Regions from separate parts of the Arthrobacter sp. fls2-241-R2A-172 genome, predicted to be linked through region 4. Evidence: riboswitches for the same ligand, from Rfam matches in the RefSeq annotation. Region 4 holds a riboswitch; each other region holds the start of a gene.
The links. Region 4 has a riboswitch for cyclic di-AMP ahead of QRM57_RS06135 (M23 family metallopeptidase). Riboswitches for the same ligand answer to the same signal wherever they lie in the genome.
Positions count from the first base shown of each region.

Region 1: another riboswitch for cyclic di-AMP. It lies ahead of QRM57_RS11570 (hypothetical protein); the one in region 4 lies ahead of QRM57_RS06135 (M23 family metallopeptidase).
Region 2: another riboswitch for cyclic di-AMP. It lies ahead of QRM57_RS00605 (NlpC/P60 family protein); the one in region 4 lies ahead of QRM57_RS06135 (M23 family metallopeptidase).
Region 3: another riboswitch for cyclic di-AMP. It lies ahead of QRM57_RS02320 (aggregation-promoting factor C-terminal-like domain-containing protein); the one in region 4 lies ahead of QRM57_RS06135 (M23 family metallopeptidase).

Region 1 is NZ_JARVTB010000005.1:97,304-102,447, forward strand. Features, by position in the region: gene QRM57_RS11550 (helix-turn-helix domain-containing protein) at 1-398, shown strand, start outside; gene QRM57_RS11555 (alpha/beta fold hydrolase) at 379-1,182, shown strand; gene QRM57_RS11560 (DUF6480 family protein) at 1,315-1,578, shown strand; gene QRM57_RS11565 (ATP-dependent DNA ligase) at 1,640-2,704, opposite strand; cyclic di-AMP (ydaO/yuaA leader) riboswitch at 2,968-3,113, shown strand; gene QRM57_RS11570 (hypothetical protein) at 3,116-4,267, shown strand; gene QRM57_RS11575 (PucR family transcriptional regulator) at 4,427-5,144, opposite strand, start outside.
Region 2 is NZ_JARVTB010000001.1:113,443-118,586, forward strand. Features, by position in the region: gene hutG (formimidoylglutamase) at 1-893, opposite strand, end outside; gene QRM57_RS00595 (NCS2 family permease) at 968-2,410, opposite strand; gene QRM57_RS00600 (copper resistance CopC family protein) at 2,524-3,156, shown strand; cyclic di-AMP (ydaO/yuaA leader) riboswitch at 3,331-3,499, shown strand; gene QRM57_RS00605 (NlpC/P60 family protein) at 3,503-4,288, shown strand; gene QRM57_RS00610 (NAD(P)/FAD-dependent oxidoreductase) at 4,402-5,103, opposite strand.
Region 3 is NZ_JARVTB010000001.1:488,547-493,690, forward strand. Features, by position in the region: gene QRM57_RS02310 (glycosyltransferase family 39 protein) at 1-15, opposite strand, end outside; gene QRM57_RS02315 (glycosyltransferase) at 12-1,367, opposite strand; gene QRM57_RS02320 (aggregation-promoting factor C-terminal-like domain-containing protein) at 1,499-2,353, opposite strand; cyclic di-AMP (ydaO/yuaA leader) riboswitch at 2,359-2,518, opposite strand; gene QRM57_RS02325 (sensor histidine kinase) at 2,619-4,151, opposite strand; gene QRM57_RS02330 (response regulator transcription factor) at 4,155-4,895, opposite strand; gene QRM57_RS02335 (hypothetical protein) at 5,097-5,144, shown strand, end outside.
Region 4 is NZ_JARVTB010000003.1:121,349-126,492, forward strand. Features, by position in the region: gene serC (phosphoserine transaminase) at 1-466, opposite strand, end outside; gene QRM57_RS06130 (iron-dependent transcriptional repressor DtxR) at 761-1,456, shown strand; cyclic di-AMP (ydaO/yuaA leader) riboswitch at 1,672-1,886, shown strand; gene QRM57_RS06135 (M23 family metallopeptidase) at 1,891-2,721, shown strand; cyclic di-AMP (ydaO/yuaA leader) riboswitch at 2,866-3,027, shown strand; gene QRM57_RS06140 (C40 family peptidase) at 3,032-3,772, shown strand; gene QRM57_RS06145 (NlpC/P60 family protein) at 3,871-4,650, shown strand; gene QRM57_RS06150 (HNH endonuclease) at 4,868-5,144, shown strand, end outside.

The DNA.
Region 1 (5,144 bases), on a different contig from region 4:
CACTGATAGCTCCCCGCGTCACGGCCGGCCTCCCCGCCGACGACGCCCGGAATCTCGCGCGTTCCCTCCAGGACAGCAACGACATCACTGTGTTCGTGGACGGCACAGTCCACCGCCTGCCCGATCAGGCGAGGGACGCCGTCGTCGACCTCCTTGCCCGGCTGGGCCGGGGCGATACGGTGACGGTCAGCAGCGTGGAGGAAATGCTCACCACATCCCAGGCAGCGGAGCTCGCGGGCATCTCGCACACGTACCTGCGCAACATGACCGATCGTGGCGAGATTCCCGTGGAGTACCGGGGCACGCATCGTCGGATCCGGCAGGCAGCAATTATGGAGTGGCTGGAAACGCAGAGAAAGAATCAGTCCGGGGATGGCGATGACCACATCAGCGAGTAGGCAGCGGCCCACGTTTGAGGCGGCGGACGTCGAGGTTTCGGGCCTGACCGGCCGGATCCACTGGACCGCTGGGACACCCGCGACTGGCTCCGGGGACGAACCGGCGTACGTCCTGATCCATGGCGTCGGGGTGTCGCACCGGTATTTGTCGCGGCTCCACGCCGTTCTCGCCGCCCACGCACCAACCTACTCTTTCGACCTGCCCGGTTTCGCGGGGACCGCCAAGCCGGACAGGCAGCTCCAGGTGGAGGATTATGGCGCCTTCATCGCGGAAGCCTTGGCGTCCCGGGGCATCGATCGGTACGTCCTGGTGGGTCATTCCATGGGTGTGCAGTTTGCCATCGAAGCGGCATTGCATGCGCCCGAGCGGGTCCAGCGCCTGGTGTTGATGGGGCCGGTGGTGGATTCGAGGCACAAGAGTATCCTCCGGCAATCGCTGGCGCTTACCTTGGACGGCGTCCTGCGAGAGAGTCCCTCGTCCAATTGGATCGTCATCTCCGACTACTTCCGCTGCGGGCTCCGCTGGTACCTCACCGAACTCCCGGTGATGATGGGCTATCCCACCGAAAAGCGGCTGGCCGGCATCAAGGTGCCTGTGCTGGTCCTGCGCGGAAGCCGGGACCAGGTGGCAGGCCCCGACTGGTCGCTCCGGCTCTCCCGAACCGTGGACCAAGGGCGCTTGGTGGAGATTCCCGGAGTGGGGCACGTAGCGCAGCATATGCGGCCGCAAGCGGTGGGGGACGCCATCCGCAGCTTCGTCGCCGCGACCACACAGCACAGTTAGGCCACCCAGCACAGCTAGGCGCTGGGGCACGACGCCGGAGCCTGGGTTGGGTGCCCCTTGTTGGCTCCGGCGGGATCACGCTAGGCTGGCCAGGCAAGCGAATAGTAAGTCTGCTTACGAAAGGGTTTGACCATGACCAGCTATGACCCGGAAGACGATCCCCAAACCTTCGGCGTGAGCGGCGCGACCGGACCCTTCGACACCACCGCCGATGCGGACAGCATCCACGAAGATCCGGACATGCGCCAGGACGAGGACGACGATCCCGCGGCCTCTGCCAACCCTGATCCCCTGGACGGCAACGTCACGGGATTGGAGCCAGGCGGAGGGGTACCCCCGGGCGAAACGCCGCCGGCCGAAGGCAGCATGAGCAGCGACCAGGGACACGAAGAGTAATTTCGTCGCTACCCCGCTGTTACGTTGCGGGCCGACAACGTAACAGCGGGCTGGCAACGTTCTACGGCAGGCTCAGGATCTCCCCGAGATCGTAATCGGCAGGCTCCTCCAGTTGCGCGTACGTGCAGCTCTCCGGAGTCCGGTCCGGCCTCCAGCGGCGGAACTGCGTGGTGTGGCGGAACCTGTCGCCCTCCATGTAGTCGTACGCCACTTCGATCACAAGCTCGGGGCGCAGTGGTACAAACGAAAAGTCCTTGCCCCCGCTCCACCTGCTTTGCGCACCAGGCATCCGAGAACCACCGGCAGCCTCGTCCTGCTTGGCCCACTCGCCCCACGGGTGATCAGCGAGATCCACCTGGTAGGGCTCAAGCTCGGCAACCAGTGCTTCCCGCTTGGCCATGGGGAACGATGCCACCACCCCCACGTGGCGCAGCCGACCGGCGTCGTCGTAGAGCCCCAACAACATGGAACCCACCACCTTCGCAGTTTTGTGCCAGCGGAACCCGGCCACCACACAGTCCGCGGTCCGAACATGCTTGGTCTTGAACATCACGCGCTTATTGGGTTGGTAGGTTCCATCCAGCGGCTTGGAGAGAACCCCGTCCAGGCCCGCGCCCTCCAACTGCACGAACCATTCCTTGGCCCGCTCGAGATCCGTTACTGCTGGAGTGACGTAGACAGGCGGTTCGGCCTTGGCAAGAGCGGATTCCAGGATGGCCCGGCGCTCTGAGAACGGCTTGCCCATCAGGTCTTCCTCGCCCAAGGCCAGGATGTCGAACGCGATCATGGAAGCCGGCGTTTTCTCGGCGAGCATCCTGACCCGGCTGTCCGCGGGGTGGATCCGTTGCTGGAGGACCTCGAATTCCAACCTGTTGCCCTCGATCAGGACGATCTCACCGTCGATCACACACTTCTCCGGGAGGTTCTTCCTCAGCGCCTCAACCAGCTCGGGAAAGTAGCGCGTCATGGGCTTCTCGTTGCGGCTGCCCAGGATGACCTCGTCCCCATCCTTGAAAACGATGGTCCGGAAGCCATCCCACTTCGGCTCGTAGTGACCCACATCGGGGATGTCCGGAACTGATTTGGCAAGCATGGGCGAGACGGGCGGCATCACTGGCAGGTCCATAGGAAATGTCTACCCTGCCGTCGGACGCCGAAGCTAGTCTTAGGCGGTGGATATCTTGGCCGTGTTGGGGGCAGTACTCGGAGATCCAGCACCAGCTGCCGGCTCCCGCACCGGCCCCGAAGCGTAGGCGCCCGGAGCCTCCGGTTTAGCCCGACCTACCGTCCGTTACATTAATGTGACTTTACTTTCCGGCTCATGTACCGTCGTAGGGCGACCCGTATCTCCGCTGGGCCGCTTCCGGATTGACGCCGAGCTCTGCCGCAATCCGGGATCCGCCAGACCCGCGGCAGAGGCGGGGGACCCACAGTTCCCGGGCTTGTTTCCAAGCCCTCGGGGTGAAGCCGCTGAGGCGGCCGGACGGCCTCGTCCGAACCCGACAGCTAACCTCGAAGGCGTTGAGAGGCAACCACCATGTCCCCAACCATGGATCAGCCGCGCCGCGCCCTCATCGAACGCGAGCGCACCAAGCCAACCGGACGCCGTCGGGCCGAAGCCAGCGGATCCGCCACAGAACCAGCAACGGCGCCTGAGGCACCAAGCACGACGCCGGAACCCACCGCTGCTGCCAGGCCCACCACGCGCGCGGCCGCCCGTGCAGCGGAGCGGGAAAGGGCAGCCCGGGCTGAAGCCGAACCCGCAGAACCGGCCACCGCCGCGATCCCGGCAGTACGGGCAGCCCAAGCCGCGGCACCGCGGTCGACCACACCGGGCCCTCCCACTGCAGCCATCCCCATCGTCGACGTTGCCAAGCCGGCACCCAAGCCGGACACGCAGCAGTCCACACCATCGGAGCCCGCCACGGCAGCCATCCCCATCGTCGACGTTGCCGGGCCGGCACCTACTCCCGTCCCCGCCAGGACCGGCTTTGGCTCGTCGTCGTCGTTCAACCGCGAACCCCAAGCCGTGCTTCGAAAGGCCGCATCGGTCAAGCAGATGAGCCAGCGTATGGCCGTTGTTGCCGGCGCTGTAGGACTGGTGCTCACGGCGGGAGGCCTCGGCCAGGCCCTTGAGCTGCCGTTCTTCGGCCATGAAACCCCCGCCCAGGATGCGAGCGCCCATGGGGACAGGGAGTCGGGCTCGACTGCGCCCGGGCCTCGGGCTTCCTATTCCACCGCGTCCTCACCATCGGCCTCGTCGGCAGCGCCAACAGCGTCATCCTCATCGGCAGCCGGTCAGCCGGCGACCGTCCCCGAGGCACCTTCTGAAGTGTCGCCGTCGTCGGTTCCGGCCCCGCACGTCTCGCTTGCGGCCCCGGTTTGGGTTCCTTCGGCGGCGCCGTCGGCGGCTAACCCAGCGCCGGGTGCCTCCGCGGCAGTCCCGACGCAGCCTGCCCCGGCCCCCACCGATGTGCCCGCCGATACAGTCACCACGGCACCGTCTCCGGCCCCGACAACCACGCCGACGCCGACCACCACCCCGACGCCCGCGCCGACACCCACGCCGACGTCGCCCGCCACTCCCAAGCCGCGCCCCACCGGGAACCCCACCGCCGGAACGAACCCGCAATCCACTGGGACCGCCCTCGACGCGATCCTGGACGCCGCCAAGAAGGCCGTGAAGTGAGCACCCGGCTACCCCGTACGGCAACGCCGATCGGATGGCATGGCCGGTACTGCACCAGCAGCCGGACCGCCACCTTCAGGCGAAGGATGGGCCGCTGGAGCTGCCAGCGGTTGAGGCGTTCCTAGTCCTCGGATCCCCGAAACAGGGAGCACAGGGCGCCTAGATCCTGGGTCGCCGTGCCCAGCGGTGTGCTTTCAGGGCCGCATGCAGTTCAAGCCGGATCGCGCCGCTCAACGGGTCAGCCCCGATGAGCTGGCGGATCCGGCCCAGCCGGTTGTAGATGCTGCTCCTGTGGAGATGGAGCTTCGCTGCGACGTCCTGGACGGAACCGTCATTGTCGTAGAGCAACTCCAGGACCGGGAGGAGCTCGCCGTTCCTGTCCTGATCCTCCAGCGTCCGGTAGTGGACCGATCCGGTGTCATCCCAGCCACCGGGCGCCAAAAGGCGATCAAAGAGCTGGTAAACCCCTACCGCCCGGCTTTCCACGAGCTCGCCGAGCGGCAGGTCAACCGCGGCAGCCTGGGCCGCTACTTTGGACTGGCGGTAGGCGCTGGAGATCTGCCGGATCACCTGGAATGGTTCACTGATGCCAAGGATGACGCGGTCCACCGTCCTTCCGGCGCGCTTGGCGAGTTCCAGTTGGTAGTGCACCAGCACCTGTGCGTGGTCTGCCCTCCCGCCTGATTCCCGGAACAGGACCACCGAATGCGTCTCGGTTCCGGCACTGAACAAGGCGGCGTTGACACCGATCGTGGACTGCAGCGCCGCCGAGCGGTGGGTGAGGGTTGCTGCGATGGGGTCGACGGCGGACCCGGCACCGTCCGGGTCGAGGATGGTCACCAGCTGCCATGGACCCCGCCCCTGGATTTCCTTCCAC
Region 2 (5,144 bases), on a different contig from region 4:
ATGTCGAACTCCGGATTCAGCTCTGCGACGTCAAGGTGGAGCAACTTACCGCTGGCCGCAACCTGGCGACAGATCGCACTGATCACCGGCAAGGGCACCCCATACGCGGCGGGTGCGCTTACCCCGGGGGCTACTGAAGCAGGCATCACGTCAAGATCGATCGTCAGGTAGAGGGCGTCCACGCCGGCCAGGAAATCGGCAACAAAGTGCTCCGCGGCTTCCGCCGAGCACTGTTCATCGAGCAGGTACTTCACGCCGAGCCGGTCCGCCGTGTCGAACAGCGTCCGCGTGTTGTTTGGTTCGGAAATTCCGACGACGGCGTACTGCAGTTCGCGTCCCACGGCAGCTTCCGCGCGGGCCATCTGCAGGAACGGGGTGCCCGAGCTCGGCGTGGGGTCATCTCGCAGGTCAAAGTGGGCATCCAGGTTCAGGACGCCCAGCCGCTTGCCTTGGAGCACCTCAGAACCGGCAACGCCCAGGTAGCTGGCGAACGCGGTCTCATGTCCGCCGCCTAGCACCACGGTGAGGTTCCCGGCGTCGAGCAGTACCGAAATAGCGCGGCCGGCGCGCTTTTGGCCCGCTTCCAGTGAGTCGTCCTCCACAACTACGTCACCGGCGTCGAACACGTCCCGGCCCAGATGGAAGGCAAGCGGGCCAAGTGCCGAACGGATCGCGGCAGGGGCCGCTGCCGCACCTGTGCGGCCCTTGTTGCGAAGCACCCCGGCGTCGCTGCAAAAACCAAGCACGACGGTGGGGCGCACGGCTGCTGCGGAGGCTTCGGGCGTGTGCGGGGCAACGGCCTGCCACCAGCGGCGATGCTCGGCGCCGTCGCCGTCGAACCGGCCGGTCCACGGGGTGGGGCTGACATCTACTGTGGGGACGCTTGTTTCCATGGTTAAAGCACACCCCACCTCCGATGCCGAAACCAGCAAAAAGAGGTGGGGTGTGTCTGGGATTGCGGACTGGGCTATTTGACGCCCAGCAGTTCCTCCACTGTTCCGATTCCGAAGAACAGCAGGAACGCGGCGGCTACGGCCCACATGAGCGGGTGTACTTCGCGGGCGCGGCCCTGGAACGTGCGGATCAGGACGAAGGAGATGAACCCCGCACCCAGGCCGTTTGCGATGGAGTACGTGAACGGCATGAGGGCGATGGTCAGGAAGGCGGGAATGCCCACGCCCCAGTCCTGCCAGTCGATCTTGCCCACCTGGGAAACCATCATGAAGCCCACAACAACCAGCGCGGGCGCCACGGCTTCGAAGGGGACGAGGTTGATCAGCGGCGTGAAGAACATGGCCACCAGGAACAACACGCCGGTAACGATCGAGGCGAGACCGGTGCGTGCGCCTTCGCCGATGCCTGCGCCGGACTCAACGAAGATCTGGTTGGAGGAAACAGATGCGCCGCCGCCGACGATCGCGCCGAGGGCATCCACCTGCAGGACCCGGTCAACGTTGGGGATGTTGCCATCCTTGTCAACGGTCCCTGCTTCGTTGGCCAGGCCGACCATGGTGCCCATCGCGTCGAAGAAGATGCTCAAAAGGATCACGAATGCCAGGAGCGCTGCGGCAATAAAGCCGAGGTGTTCAAACGCGCCGAAGGGGTTGGCCTTCCCTATGAGGGACAGGTCCGGTGCACCCCACTTGGTCAGGGTCGGGGCAACAAGGGACCAGCCGCGCGGGTTGATGTTGGTGCCGTCGTTGCTCGGGCCGATGTGGAGCGTGAACTCAAGGATGGCGGCCAAAGCCGTCGATGCCACGATGCCGATCAGGATGGCGCCACGGACCTTGCGGACCACCAGTGCGATGGTCAGGATCAGGCCGAAGGCAAACACCAGGGTGGGCCAGCCGAGCAGTTTCCCGTCGACGCCCAATCCCAGCGGAACGGTTGTGCCAGCGGCGTCAGGGATGCGGCGGACAAACCCTGCATTGACCAGGCCGATCAGGGCGATGAAGAGGCCGATGCCCACCACGATCGCTGTCTTGAGCGCTTCCGGTACGGCTTTGAACACGGCGGTACGGAAACCGGTGAGCACCAGGATCAGCATGGTCAGGCCCGAGAGCACCACAAGGCCCATCATGTCCGGCCATGTCAGGCCCGGGTGCGAGGCGACGGTCACCGCTACGAACGCGTTAACGCCCAGGCCCGTGGCCACGGCGAACGGGTGCTTGGCCCAGGCGCCCATGAGGATGGTCAGGATGCCCGCGACGAATGCCGTGGTGGCCGCGACGGCGGTGAATCCCAGCGACGCTCCGCTGGAATCCTGCCCGGAAAGGATCAGGGGGTTGAGGACCACGATGTAGCTCATGGCGAAGAAGGTTGCGAAGCCGCCTCGGATTTCCCGGGAGTATGTGGAGCCACGCTCGGAAATTTTGAAGTAGCGGTCGATGGCAGAACCTTGTTTAAGCATGAAGGACTCCGGGGATCGAGGGGAGTGTGCCCTCAAATCCTATGCCGTCGGATATGGGCCCCCTGACGATTCGCCTAGTCTGTAAGGAAGCCAACACTAGGAGAAACCGCCCCATGCGCACCATCCGCCCGCTTCTGGCCGCCGTCGTTGCCGCCCTGGCCTTCGCATCCGCTTTGCTGTTTTCCGCGGGCCCGGCCTCCGCGCACGACGTCGCCGAATCCACAGCGCCGGCCAACGGCTCCAGCGTGGCAGCTGTCCCGGCGTCGGTCTCCATCACGTTCAACAACCGGCCGCTGGCCATCGGATCGGGCGTTACGGTCACTGCGGGTGGCGAAAACTGGGCGGATGGGCCCGTCGAAATCATCGACAACCAGGCGGTCCAGAAGATCCGAGAAGGCGCGCCGGCCGGCGAATACACCGTGGTCTGGAGGGTCGTTAGCTCCGACTCGCACCCCATCGAGGGCACCTTCACGTTCAAGGCCGCTGCTGGAAGCACGACGGCGACGAGCGGCACCGCGGGCGCCGCGCCGTCGTCGTCAGCACCTTCCAATACGGTCCCGACGGCGGGAACTGCCGCACCCGGAACGGCCACCAGCACCCCGGCCGCGGACGCATCGCAACCCTTCCCGTGGAGCATCGTGGGACTGGCCGTGGTTGCTATCGGCCTCGTTGTTTATCTCGCCGTTACCGCACGTAAGAAACTTGCAGCCTCGAACGACTCAGATGCGGGCGATTCCGCGGAATAACAGGCTTTTCTACGTAGCTGCGAATATCTCGGATTGGTCACTGCGACACGCCAAAACCCCGGTTCTCGTTACTTAAATGTGACTTCGGCGAGATCATCGCGTACCGTAGTAGCTGTGCCTGTTCCACGTAGCGGGCACTTCCGGCCTGATTGCCTAGCTCTGCCGCAGTCCGGAATCCGTTCGCAGACAAACCTTACGGCAGAGACGGGGAACCCAATTTAGGTCGCTTTCGAGCGTGCCTTGGGGTGAAGTCACGATGCTTCCGCTGAACAGCGGGGGATAGTGGCCGGGTGACTCCCATCCGAATCCGACAGCTAACCTCGCAGGCATCGGGAGAGGCTTTTTCATGTCTTCAAGCATTCTTCGCGGCCGTCGTAAGGCGGACAGCGTACGTCCTAATCCGTTCATCTCCATCTCCAAGGCAGTCGCCAGCAACGCTTCCGGCGCTGGCCGCCAAGCAGCTGTTATCGCAGCGGCTTCGGGCCTTGTCCTGACCGGCTCCATCGCTGCCCACGCAGCCGAGACCCCGGTTCAGCGTGACTCCAGCCCCGCCACGGTCGCCGAGACCGTTTCCGAGGCTCCCACCAAGGTTGTAACCGCCGCAGCTACGGCTACCGTCAACTTCGAGCGCCCTGCTGTTGCTTCCGTAGCAGCTCCGGTCATCGAGAAGCCGGCTCCCGTCGTCGAGGCACCTGTTGCCAAGAAAGCAGCAGTGGCAGCAACTGCACCAGCCGCTCCTGTAGCAAAGGCTGCCGCGTCAGTTGCAGCCGCTCCGGCCGCCGCTGCTCCTGCAGCCGCTGCACCGGCCGTCGGTGGAGTCAACGCCGCCATGGTCGCCTCGGCTTACGCCCAGATCGGCATCATGCAGGACTGCACCGCCATGGTGGAGCGGGCCCTCGGCTCCGCAGGTATCCCCGTTGGTGACCTCGCGCCCATGCAGTTCATGAACTACGGCAAGGTCGTCAGCAGCCCCCAGCCCGGCGACATGATCGTCCAGTCCGGCCACGTTGCAATCTACATCGGCAACGGCCAGGCCATCAGCGGTGGCATCAACGGCAACCAGACGGGTATCCACCCGATCAGCTGGTTGACCGCAACTGGTCCCATCACGTACGTACGCGCAGGCGCATAAGCCTCACGCTTCAGTTCAAAGGCCGGCATCTTCGAAGATTCATTCTTCGAGGGTGCCGGCCTTTGGCGTTAAGAAATGTGCGCAAAAGTTCCAGTGGCGGTGAAGCGGCCGTCCTAGGCGATGGCTACGCCGCTTCCGGCCATGCCGTTGCCTGCCGGTAGGGCCACCCTGGCGGAAATTGCCTGCCCCACAGCTTTGGCCTGCCGAAGGACTTCTTTGGGAGTCGGGGTAATGAGTTCTCCGACGCCTACAAGGTGCATCCCCACGGCACGCATTGCCGCGGCGAAATTCTGGCCGACGGCAATTCCAAGTTCTGCCAGCATCCGGCGCAGCTGGCTCTGGGCGCAGCGCGTCACCACGACGTGGTCGGCCAGCAGGACACCTTGGGCGGTGTGGACCGCCCACTGACGGGGAGTGGATTCGAGGGGGCCGAAAACGATCCTGCCCCGGAGGGTGGCCGATGCGGTGCTTCCGGTGGGGCCGTGCCCTATTTGCTGCGACGGGTCGGAGCCCAGGAAATCCAGGCGAACGGCGCGGGTGGTGCTGCGAACGTCCAATTGATGGTTGGCGGCGTAGTTGCGCAGGTGGCGGAGAATCTCGCTGCGTTCCTGCATGGCGGGATCGGCGATGTCGCAGCGCTGGAGCATTCCAGTGTGGGTCGAAGGCCCGGTGGCTGAGAGCGATCCGAACCCGTCAACGACGATGGAGCCCACCCCGTAGCGGCTAAGCTCGCTGGCAACAGCCAGACCGGAGAGGCCAGCGCCGATGACCACTGTGGTGGTTCGTTCCGTGCCGGAATCAGGCGTGAGTGACACTGCTTGGTTCCTCCTTGACGTGTGTGCCCTGCGGCATCGCG
Region 3 (5,144 bases), on a different contig from region 4:
AAGGGCGGTGATCATTTCGCTGGCACCTCTGTGGTCTTGTCGGAACCCTCGGTTTGAGGGGCTGGTGTGGCGGGTCGGCGGAACACCCACAGGCGGAACAACAGGAAGCGGGCCACGGTCGCGGCGAGGTTCGCGCCAACTACCGTTGCCACCTCAAGCCAGCGGTCCGGCGTCGTGGTTCCGTGCACCAGGGCCAGCGCGCCCGAGGTGAGTGCCAGGCCGATGCAGAAAACAATCAAGCCTTCAAAGTGGTGGCGGGCGTGGCTGCCGCCCTGGATGCCGAACGTGAAGCGCCGGTTGGCGGCTGTGTTGGCGACGGCCGTCACGATCAGGGCCAGGAAGTTGGCGAGCTGCGGGTCCATGAATCCCCGGCACAGCAGGAAGATCAGCAGGTAGGCCACTGTGGACGCCGCGCCGATCACCGCAAAGCGCACCAGTTGCCCGAACAGGCTGGCTCGTGGGGTCGATTCCGATGTTCGCGACGACGCCGGCAATGGGCCGCGGGCCAAGGCCGCGCGCAGTTCGGGGACAGGGATGCGCCCGGTGACGAGGTCGCGCGTCAGGCGCGCCATTCCGCGGAGGTCGGCCAGGGCGGTTCGTACGACGTCGACACTTGAGTTCGGATCGTCCGTCCAGTCGACGGGGACTTCATGGACGCGGAGGCCGCAGCGCTCGGCCAGGACCAGGAGTTCGGTGTCGAAGAACCAGGCGTTGTCCAGGGTGTGGGGGAGGATCCTGTGGGCGACGTCTGCCCGGATGGCCTTGAAACCGCATTGGGCATCCGAGAACCGGGCGCCCATGAGCGTATGCAGGAGGACGTTGTAGCTGCGGGAGACGAACTCGCGCTTGGGCCCGCGGACAACACGGGAGTTGCGGGAGAGCCGCGTCCCGATGGCAAGGTCCGAATGGCCGGAAATCAGGGGAGCCAGCAGCGGGGCCAGGGCAGCCAGGTCCGTGGAGAGGTCCACGTCCATGTAGGCGAGCACCGGGGACGGGGAGGCGAGCCAGACCTGCCGGAGGGCGTTGCCCCGGCCTTTCTCCTCGAAGCGCATGACGCCGATTTCGGGGAGCTCGCGGGCCAGGCGCTCGGCGATCTTCAAGGTGTTGTCCGTGCTCGCATTGTCCGCGACCGTGATGCGGAACGTATGCGGGAACGTCTCCACCAAGTGCCCGTGCAAGCGGCGCAGGCATTCCTCGAGGTCGGTCTCTTCGTTGTGGACGGGAATGGTGACGTCCAGGACAGGGACCGTGGTCCGTGTGTCCACGGGAAAGCGCCGCGGCTGCCGGTAAGGCAAGGCAGGAGCGGCGAAGGTCCCCGAATGGGCGGGGTTCGGCAGCGCACTGGTGGCGGGATCTATGAGCGTCATGCATTCACAGTGAGGCCGCCGATTGTGAGTGCTTTAGGCGGAAGCTGTGACGCGACTGTGTAAGTCTCCCGTTCCGGGAACGCGAAAAGCCGCCCCCGGAACGGGAGCGGCTTTTCGGGAAAGCTCTTGGCTTAGTACCAGTTGTTGGCCAAGTGGAAGGCCAGGGCGGCCGACGGGGATCCGTAGCGTTCCTTGATGTAGTTCAGGCCCCACTTGATCTGGGTCTGGTAGTTGGTCTGCCAGTCCGCACCGGCAGAAGCCATCTTGCCGGCCGGAAGCGACTGGACAATACCGTACGCACCGCTGGAAGCGTTGGTGGCAGTGGTCCGCCATCCTGATTCCTTCTCCCACAGCGTGTTCAGGGCGGTCATTTCGCCCGCGCCCCAGCCGTAGCTGCCAAGGATGCTGGCGGCGTAGGCCTTCGCACCGGCGGGATCGTCCACTGCCTTCGGGGCGGCAGCAGCGGCTGCAGCCTGGGCAGCGGCGGCGGCAGCAGCGTCGGCGGCCTGCTCGGCGGCAGCGTCAGCAGCGGCCTTGTCGGCAGCAGCCTTCTCGGCAGCGGCTTGATCGGCAGCTGCCTTGTCGGCGGCAGCCTGCACGGCAGCGGCCTGATCAGCGGCGAGCTTGTCGGCTGCGGCCTTGTCGGCGGCGGCCTTGTCTGCAGCAGCCCGGTCGGCTGCACCCTTGGCAGCTGCGGCGTCCATCGAAGCGGAAACTTCAGCGGACTTGTTGGTGCTGACCTGTGCAGCGGCCTGGGTGCCGGCTACACGGCTTGCCTCGGGGAGGTTCAAGGCTGCGTTGGCGGCGGTACCGAGCGATGCAACGCCCAGTGCAGCGGCGATGACGCCCGCTACAACAGGCATGCGCTTGCCGGACTTGCCCTCACGGGCGGCCTTTTTGAGGACGGTCTGCGACTTGGTCAACTGGGTGTCGTTCTGGTCGCGGTGACGCGCGGAAGGGCGCGTCTGATCGTTAAATTCAGACATTTGTGATTACCTCTCAGCGCCTGCGGAGTTAGCTGTCGGGTTCGGATGAGGTCATCCGGCCGCGCATCACGCTGCGGCTTTACCCCAAGGGCCGGCAAAATGCCTGGGCCCGGAGACTCTGGGTCCCCCGTCTCTGCCTCGGTGAAAGATCGGACTCCGGGAAGTGGCAGAGCTCGGCGCATCCCGGATGTGGGCCGGTTAGGGGCAACCCACCCTTTCGACGGTACAGGAGGTTTCCGCAGAAGTCACATTTAGGTAACAGAGATCACGAAGTCGGTGAGTCGTCTTGCCGGATTCTTTGCAGGCGTTCGGTAGTGGCGGTAGGCAGCCGCAGGGCGAACTCGGTGCGCCCCGGCCTGGACGTCACTTCGACGCTTCCGCCGTGCGCTTGAACGATGGATTCCACTATCGACAAGCCCAACCCCGAGGTCCCTTCCGAGCCCGATCTCGCCGCGTCGGCACGGGCAAAACGGGAGAAGATGCGGCTCTGGAATTCCTGCGGTATGCCAGGACCGTTGTCGGTCACGGTCACCACTGCGCTGCCATCCGCGGAGAGCATGACTCCAGTGACCACCGTTGTTCCCGGGTCGGTGTGTTTGCGGGCATTCGAGAGCAGGTTCGCCAGCACCTGGTGCAATTGCGTGGCATCGCCGCGTACGGTGACGGGCTCCCCGGGGAGCTGCAGTTGCCAGATGTGGTCCGGCGCCATGACTTTTTCGTCACTCACGGTCTCGACCACCAACTGGGTCAGGTCCACGTCCGTGACCTTCAACGGCTGGCCCTCGTCCAACCTCGCCAGCAACAGCAGGTCCTCCACCAGCGTAGTCATGCGTTCGGACTGGCTTTGTACCCGGGCCAAGGACTTCCTGCCGTCGTCCGTAAAGGTCTCGGTCATCCGAAGCAGCTCGGTGTAGCCACGGATGGCGGTCAGCGGCGTCCGGAGCTCGTGCGAGGCATCGGCAACGAACTGCCTCACTTTGGTCTCGCTCTCCTGACGGGCCTCCAACGCGCTGGAGACGTTGTTCAGCATCTGGTTCAGGGCGTGGCCCACGCTCCCCACTTCGGTCCCGGGATGGGAGGCCGACGGCGGGACGCGCACCGCAAGTGCCACTTCACCGGCGTCGAGAGGCAGCCGTGAAACCTTGGTGGCGACATCGGAAAGCTGCTCCAGGGGCCGCATGGTGCGACGGATGATCACGGTCCCCACAAGGCCGATCACCACCAGGCCGCCCAGTGACACCAGAACCATGGTCCAGACCAGCGAAGCCTCTGCGGTCTGCTTGTCCGCGAGCGGCAGGCCAGTGACGATCACGTCGCCGTAATTGGTCTTCACGGCCATAAGCCGGTAATCGCCGTTGGACAGCGAACGGTCAACCGGGCCGTCACCTGTCGGCAGCGCGAGCAGGACCTGCTCATCGTCGGCGGACAAGGAGACGCGATTGCCCCGCGCGTCGATCAACCCGGAGCTGCGCACCGTTGAGCCGTCGATACGGGCGCTCAGCGTGCCGGCCGCCTGACCGCGGGCCTCCAGCGGGTCCGGGCGTCCTGTCGGGGAGTTTGGAAAGCTCGACGGCGGTCTGCCGAATAGGTCCGCGCGGAGCGAGGCCTGCTCCAGCTGCCTGTCGAGCTGCTTGTTGAAGACCATATCCATCGAGGCGTAGCTGACCACCCCGACTGCGCCGCAAATGGCCACCAGCAAAGCCATCGCCACCAGGACCAGGCGAGTGCGCAAATGCCAGGTGGAGGGATTGAGCCAATTGCGCTGCTGGCTTCTGGCAACCCCGGAGAGTGCGCTCAAGGCTTAGTCCGCAGGTTTGATGACATAGCCGGCTCCGCGAACGGTATGGATCATTGGAGGGTGTTTCGCTTCGATCTTCTTGCGGAGATAGGAAATGTAGAGCTCCACGATGTTGGCTTGGCCGCCGAAGTCGTAGTCCCACACCCGGTCAAGGATTTGTGCTTTGCTGACCACCCGTTTCGGGTTCTCCATGAGATAGCGCAGGAGTTCGAACTGGGTTGCCGTCAGGGCAATGTCCTCCCCGGCGCGGGTGACCTCCCGGGTGTCCACGTTCAGGATCAGATCACCCACAACGAGCTCAGCGGTGTCCATCGCAGCGACACCTGAGCGCTGGACCAGCCGGTGCAGGCGAAGCAGCACTTCTTCCATGCTGAAGGGTTTGGTGACGTAGTCGTCTCCTCCGGCCGCGAGGCCCACGATGCGATCCTGCACGGCATCCTTTGCTGTCAGGAACAGGGCAGGAACCTCCGGGGCGAAGGCCCGTATCCGGTTAAGGACTTCCACGCCGTCAAAACCGGGGAGCATCACGTCAAGCACCAGGACGTCGGGGCGGAATTCCTTGGCGAGCTTTACGGCTTGGGGTCCATCAGCGGCCACGCCCACCGACCAGCCGGCCATGCGAAGGCCCATGCTCATGAGCTCGGCAAGGCTTGGCTCGTCATCTACCACCAGGGCGCGGATGGGTGAGCCATCGGGGTGGGTGAGCTGGGGGAGGTTGTTGGTCATGGAGTGCGGGGATGCCATGTGACAACTCTCCATTCTGCTGGTTTGCCCGGGCTGAGCCGCTCCTGTGAGGACCCTGTGAAGTCAACACTAGCGAGGTGGGAGCTCCGGGGCACGGCAATCCACAGGTCACAGGATCAACTACTCCTCAACACAGCTTCCGCACAGCCGGCGGACTGACGCTGGGGCGTAATCGGACAACAACAGACAAGAAAGAGCATCATGAGCGAGCAGAAATTCCCCGAGAACCAGCAATTCCCCCAAGACCCA
Region 4 (5,144 bases):
CCACACCCGTGGACGTCTCGTTCTGGGGCCACGCGTAGACATCGACGCCGGCTTCGGGTTGCGCCACGGGGCGGGTGCCGGGATCGGACTTGATGATGGAGGAAGCATCAAGGAACGGGGCTTTGTTGGTGGCGGCGGCGAACTTCGAACCGAACTCGCCAAAGGACAGGTGCTGTGCTTTCTTCTCCACCAGGCCGAATGCGGCGACGTCCCAGAAGGCGGTTGATCCGCCGACGCCGAGGACAACCTCGTATCCCTCGGGTGCGCGGAAGAACTGGCTGAGTCCTTCCCGTACCGATCCCACGAGGTTCTTGACCGGGGCCTGCCGGTGGGAGGTGCCCAGGATGGTGGCCGATGCGGCAGACAACGCCTCGATCTGTTCCGGGCGGACCTTGGACGGTCCTGCGCCGAAGCGTCCGTCCTTGGGCAGCAGATCGGCGGGAATGGTGATGCTGTTGTCGCTCACGTGTGGCTCCAATGGGTATCGGCTAGAGATGGGTCGTGGCAGGTGGCATCCGCTGCCCCTTCGACTTCCCAATTCTGCCTGACTCGGCCCGGGGGCTGTAACCTGCATCCGTCATAGTCCGCCACGTGGAATGCGAAGCAACAGGATGCGACCGGAATTATCCAGAGTAATTCCAAATAAGCTAGGCTGGGTGTCGGCGTTCAAGGGCCAGCGGTACACACCGGCTGCCCTGGCCAAGGACGCGGTACGGTGGAGATTACGCAAGGAAACTGCGTTCGAGGAGAGCTGAGCTGGATGACGGATCTGATCGATACCACTGAGATGTATCTTCGGACCATTTTGGAGCTTGAAGAAGAGAACATTGTGGCGCTCAGGGCCCGCATCGCCGAGCGCCTGCGGCACTCCGGCCCCACGGTTTCACAAACCATCGGCCGCATGGAGCGCGATGGCCTGGTGATCGTATCCAACGACCGTCACCTTGAACTGACCCAGATGGGCCGCAAGCGCGCCACCGAGGTCATGCGAAAGCACCGTCTCGCGGAGCGGCTCCTTGCCGATGTCATTGGCCTCGACTGGGCGTACGTCCATGACGAAGCGTGCCGTTGGGAACACGTGATGAGTGAGCGGGTTGAACGCCGGCTCTACGAACTCCTTGAACACCCCACCGAGTCGCCTTACGGCAATCCGATTCCAGGACTCGAAGCCCTGGGCGGCCTGCCGACGCAGACCATTCCGCGGCTCGACATCAACCTGCTGCAGGCCATGGATGGCTACGCCGCCGATTCCCGCGTGGTGGTCAGCCGGCTTGCCGAGCCCATCCAGGTGGAGCCCGAACTCCTCACCCAACTGGACGAAGGCGGAATCCGTCCCGGGGCAGCGGTGTCATTGGAACGCGTCGGCGAGTACATTTCTGTCCGGGTTCCCGGCATCGAGGGAGCGCTTGAGCTTCCACCGGAAGTTGCGGCCCACGTGTTCGTCTCCCTGGGCTGACCTCCCTTCGGGGCGCCGCATCCTCGGGTATGCCGTGTCAAACCTCACTTTTGTGCCCCGCGGGACAATGTGACCTGCGGTTTTCCGGGATTGATGATAAGGGCGTGCGTCGTCCTGTTGATAACGAATTTATTACTGCAGGCTTTAATCGCCTATAGTTATCTACTAGCGCCGATACCAAAGCGTTACCTGATCCGGAGCCGAGCTCTGCCAGCGGATCAGGTGTGCCATCCACCACTGGCAGAGGCGGGGGAACCACAAGCGGCTGTCTAAAGAAGCAGCCTTGGGGTGAAGTCCGCAGCAGAAGTGCCCATTTACGCAAGTCCCTCCTGGGATACCTGTGTGCCATGAGCGCTTCGTGCGGACCGGGTCTTTGAACTCTCTGACCCGAATCCGACAGCTAACTTCGCAGGCTTTCCAGAGAGGAACAGAGTTTGACATCGCAGAACGTCAGGGGTCGTCGCCGCGCCACCGGCCCCGCTGTTGAGCTGCGGCCAGCCCGCGCAACAATGGAGGTCCGGCCCCGTGACACTGAGCGCCAAGTCCGCCGCCGTAAGAGCCCATTGCGCCAGGTTGCCGATTTCGCCGCAGCCAGTGGTGTCGGCCAGAAAGCCGGAGTAGCCCTCGCTGCCACCGGCTTGGCGCTGACTGTCGGACTGCCGGCCACAAGCCCCGTGATGGCAACGTCGGAGTCGGGCCAGTCCGAGTCCGCCCTCGCCGTTTCCGGCGGCAGCCAGCCAGAGGTTTCCGCGGCCGCATCGGCAAAAATCGACTTTAGCCGCGCCGCCGTCGCAACCGCAGCTGACCCCGACGGCAAGCTGAAGCAATTGCTCAGCGCCCAGTCGGTCGGCAGCATCCAGCGCGCCTCGTCCGTAGGCACGCTTGCCAGCCCCTTGGACAGCCTGGTCACGGCCTCGCCGTTCGGCTACCGGGTCAGCCCCCTCACGGGCGGCACGGGAGACTTCCACCGCGGCCAGGACTTCGTTGCCCAGTGCGGCACCGCGGTGCATGCGGCTGCCACGGGCAAGGTCACTTTCGCCGGATGGCACGAGTATGGCGGAGGCAACCGCGTGGTAGTGGACCACGGCAACGGCCTCGAGACCACCTATAACCACCTGTCGTCCTTCAACGTCAAGGTCGGGCAGACCGTCACCCGTGGCGATACCGTCGCGTTGAGCGGCACCACGGGCGCTTCCACCGGCTGCCACCTCCACTTCGAGGTCCAGGTCAACGGAGAAGTTGTAGACCCCATGGGCTGGCTCTAAGCCAGTTGATGGTCGCCTCTCGCATTTTGCGACACCCCGTGACCTGAATGTGACATTCGCGTTCAACTGTTGTACCGTACAAAGCGCATCGGCTTTTTAGGGGGCCGATGCACTTGAGTGGATTGCCTAGCTCTGCCACCACTCAAGGTCCGTTCGCATAAATCGTCTGGCAGGGGCGGGGGAACCACTTTTGGTCTTCGATAGAAGGCCTTGGGGTTAAGTCGCAAAAGCTTCCTTGAAGCAACGCGGCCGGATGACTCCCATCCGAATCCGACAGCTCACCTCGCAGGCATTGGGAGAGGCTACCTACGTGTCATCACGCACTACCCCTGCGCGCCACCGCGCTGAAACGGTTCGTACGAACCCCTTGAACACTCTTTCCAAGGCTGTTTCGTCCAACGCCGGTTCGGTTGGCCGTCAGGCCGTCGTCCTGGCAGCAGCTTCGGGCCTTGTCCTGACCGCCGGTCTTCCGGCTACGGCAGCTGATACGGACGTCTCCAAGTCGGAAGCCTCCAGCACCCAGCAGATGGTGGCAACCGCCGTCGTCACCGCAGAGCCAACCGCCACCGTGGCCTTCGAGAGCCCGGTCGTGGCCACCAAGGAAGCCCCCAAGGTTGTCCAGCGTGCATCGCAGGTCACCCAGCGCGCCGCTGGTAGCCAGGACGCCGCAGCAGCAGTCACCGCAAAGTCCTCCGAGGTTACGGACGGTGCTGCAAGCGCTGCTGCTTCGGGCCTCGCCGCCATTGCCTACACCGGTATCGGCCACCCCTACGTATGGGGCGGCACCACCCCCAACGGCTGGGACTGCTCCGGCTTCACCCAGTGGGTCTACGCGCAGGCCGGCATCAGCATTCCCCGCGTCAACGCCTGGACGGCCATGAAGCCCACCAGCAACCCCCAGCCCGGTGACCTCGTCATGCAGAACGGCGGAGCCCACGTCGGCATCTACGTCGGCAACGGCATGATGATCAGCGCACTGAACCCGAGCCAGGGCACTCTCCTGCACTCGGCAGCCTCCACGGGCACCTCTTCCTTCTTCACCCTTCGCTAGAAAACATCCGGTTCGTGGCCGGCCAGCATGCCCCCAAGTGCTGGCCGCCCATTACCCGCGTGTAACCCCACTGCACGCGGATACGAAAAGAGAAAATCATGACCAGTGCAAACAAGGTTGCACGGCATCGCGCTGAGGCCCCCAAGACCAGCTCGCTTGCCATCATCGCCAAGGCTGTCGGCGGCAACGCCGGTACTGTGGGCCGCCAGGCCGCCGTCATCGCAGCGGCTTCCGGTCTGGTCCTGACCAGCGGTGTCGCGGCCAACGCCGCCGAAACCAACGTTGACCGTGAATCCACCGCGACGTCCACCCTCGATGTCCAGGCAGTGGTCCAGTCGACCATCGCTGCGGACTCCACGGTAGCCATTTCCTACGAACGGCCCGTCGTCACCACGGTTGAAGCTCCGGCTCCCGTGGAGAAGAAGGCCCCCGCCAAGGCAGAAGCCAAGGCCACGGAGGGCGCCAACACGGCTGCTTCCACCGGCAACGCGACGCTTGCCGTCAACAGCTCGGCTACGTCTGCCAAGGCTCCGGCAGCTTCCAGCGGCCTCGGTGCAGCTATCGCCGCCGCAGCTTACGCCCAGCTCGGCGTGACCCAGGACTGCACCATGCTGGTGACCAACTCCCTGGCAGCCGTGGGCATCCACTTCCATGACTGGCCGGCCGGGTACCTCTCCTTGGGCCGTACCGTCAGTGCTGCAGAAGCCCAGCCGGGCGACCTCGCCTACTACGCCAACGGCGGTTTGGCCGGGCAGGCCCACATCGCTGTCTACGTCGGAAACGGCATGGCAGTGCACGGTGGATGGAACGGATCCACCACGGCATTGTTCAGCGTCAACGTCGGCTCCGGCCCGGTTTTCATCCGCGTCAACGGCTAATAACGTACCTTTTGGAACACCCCGCAGGCTTCGGCCGACGGGGTGTTCCGCTTTAACCACGCATGAACATTTGCCGACACCGCACGGGAAACGACAGAAAAATTCGTTGATACGGCATATAAGTGCTTACCCTTATCTTGTCGATCCACAGCCCGTACATGCAGAGGGCAGCCGGCCCTCGTGCCCCTGACGGGTGCGGCCGTGAAGAGGTACGTGCATGCGCACACTCGTTCTGAATGCTGGATATGAACCGCTGGCGGTAATAACATTCCGCCGGGCGCTGGTCCTTGTGCTGACTGGGAAAGCGAGCGTAGTGGCCGAAGGCGACGAGCCTGTCGTCGGGCCACAGGAGATTCTCGGACGACCATCCGTGATCCTCCTCAACCGCTACATCCGTCCCAAGTACAACAGGATCACCGCTGTGAGCCGCCGGGGCGTCCTTCGCCGCGACGGTCACCGCTGCGCCTACTGCGGGAAGACAGCGCACACCATAG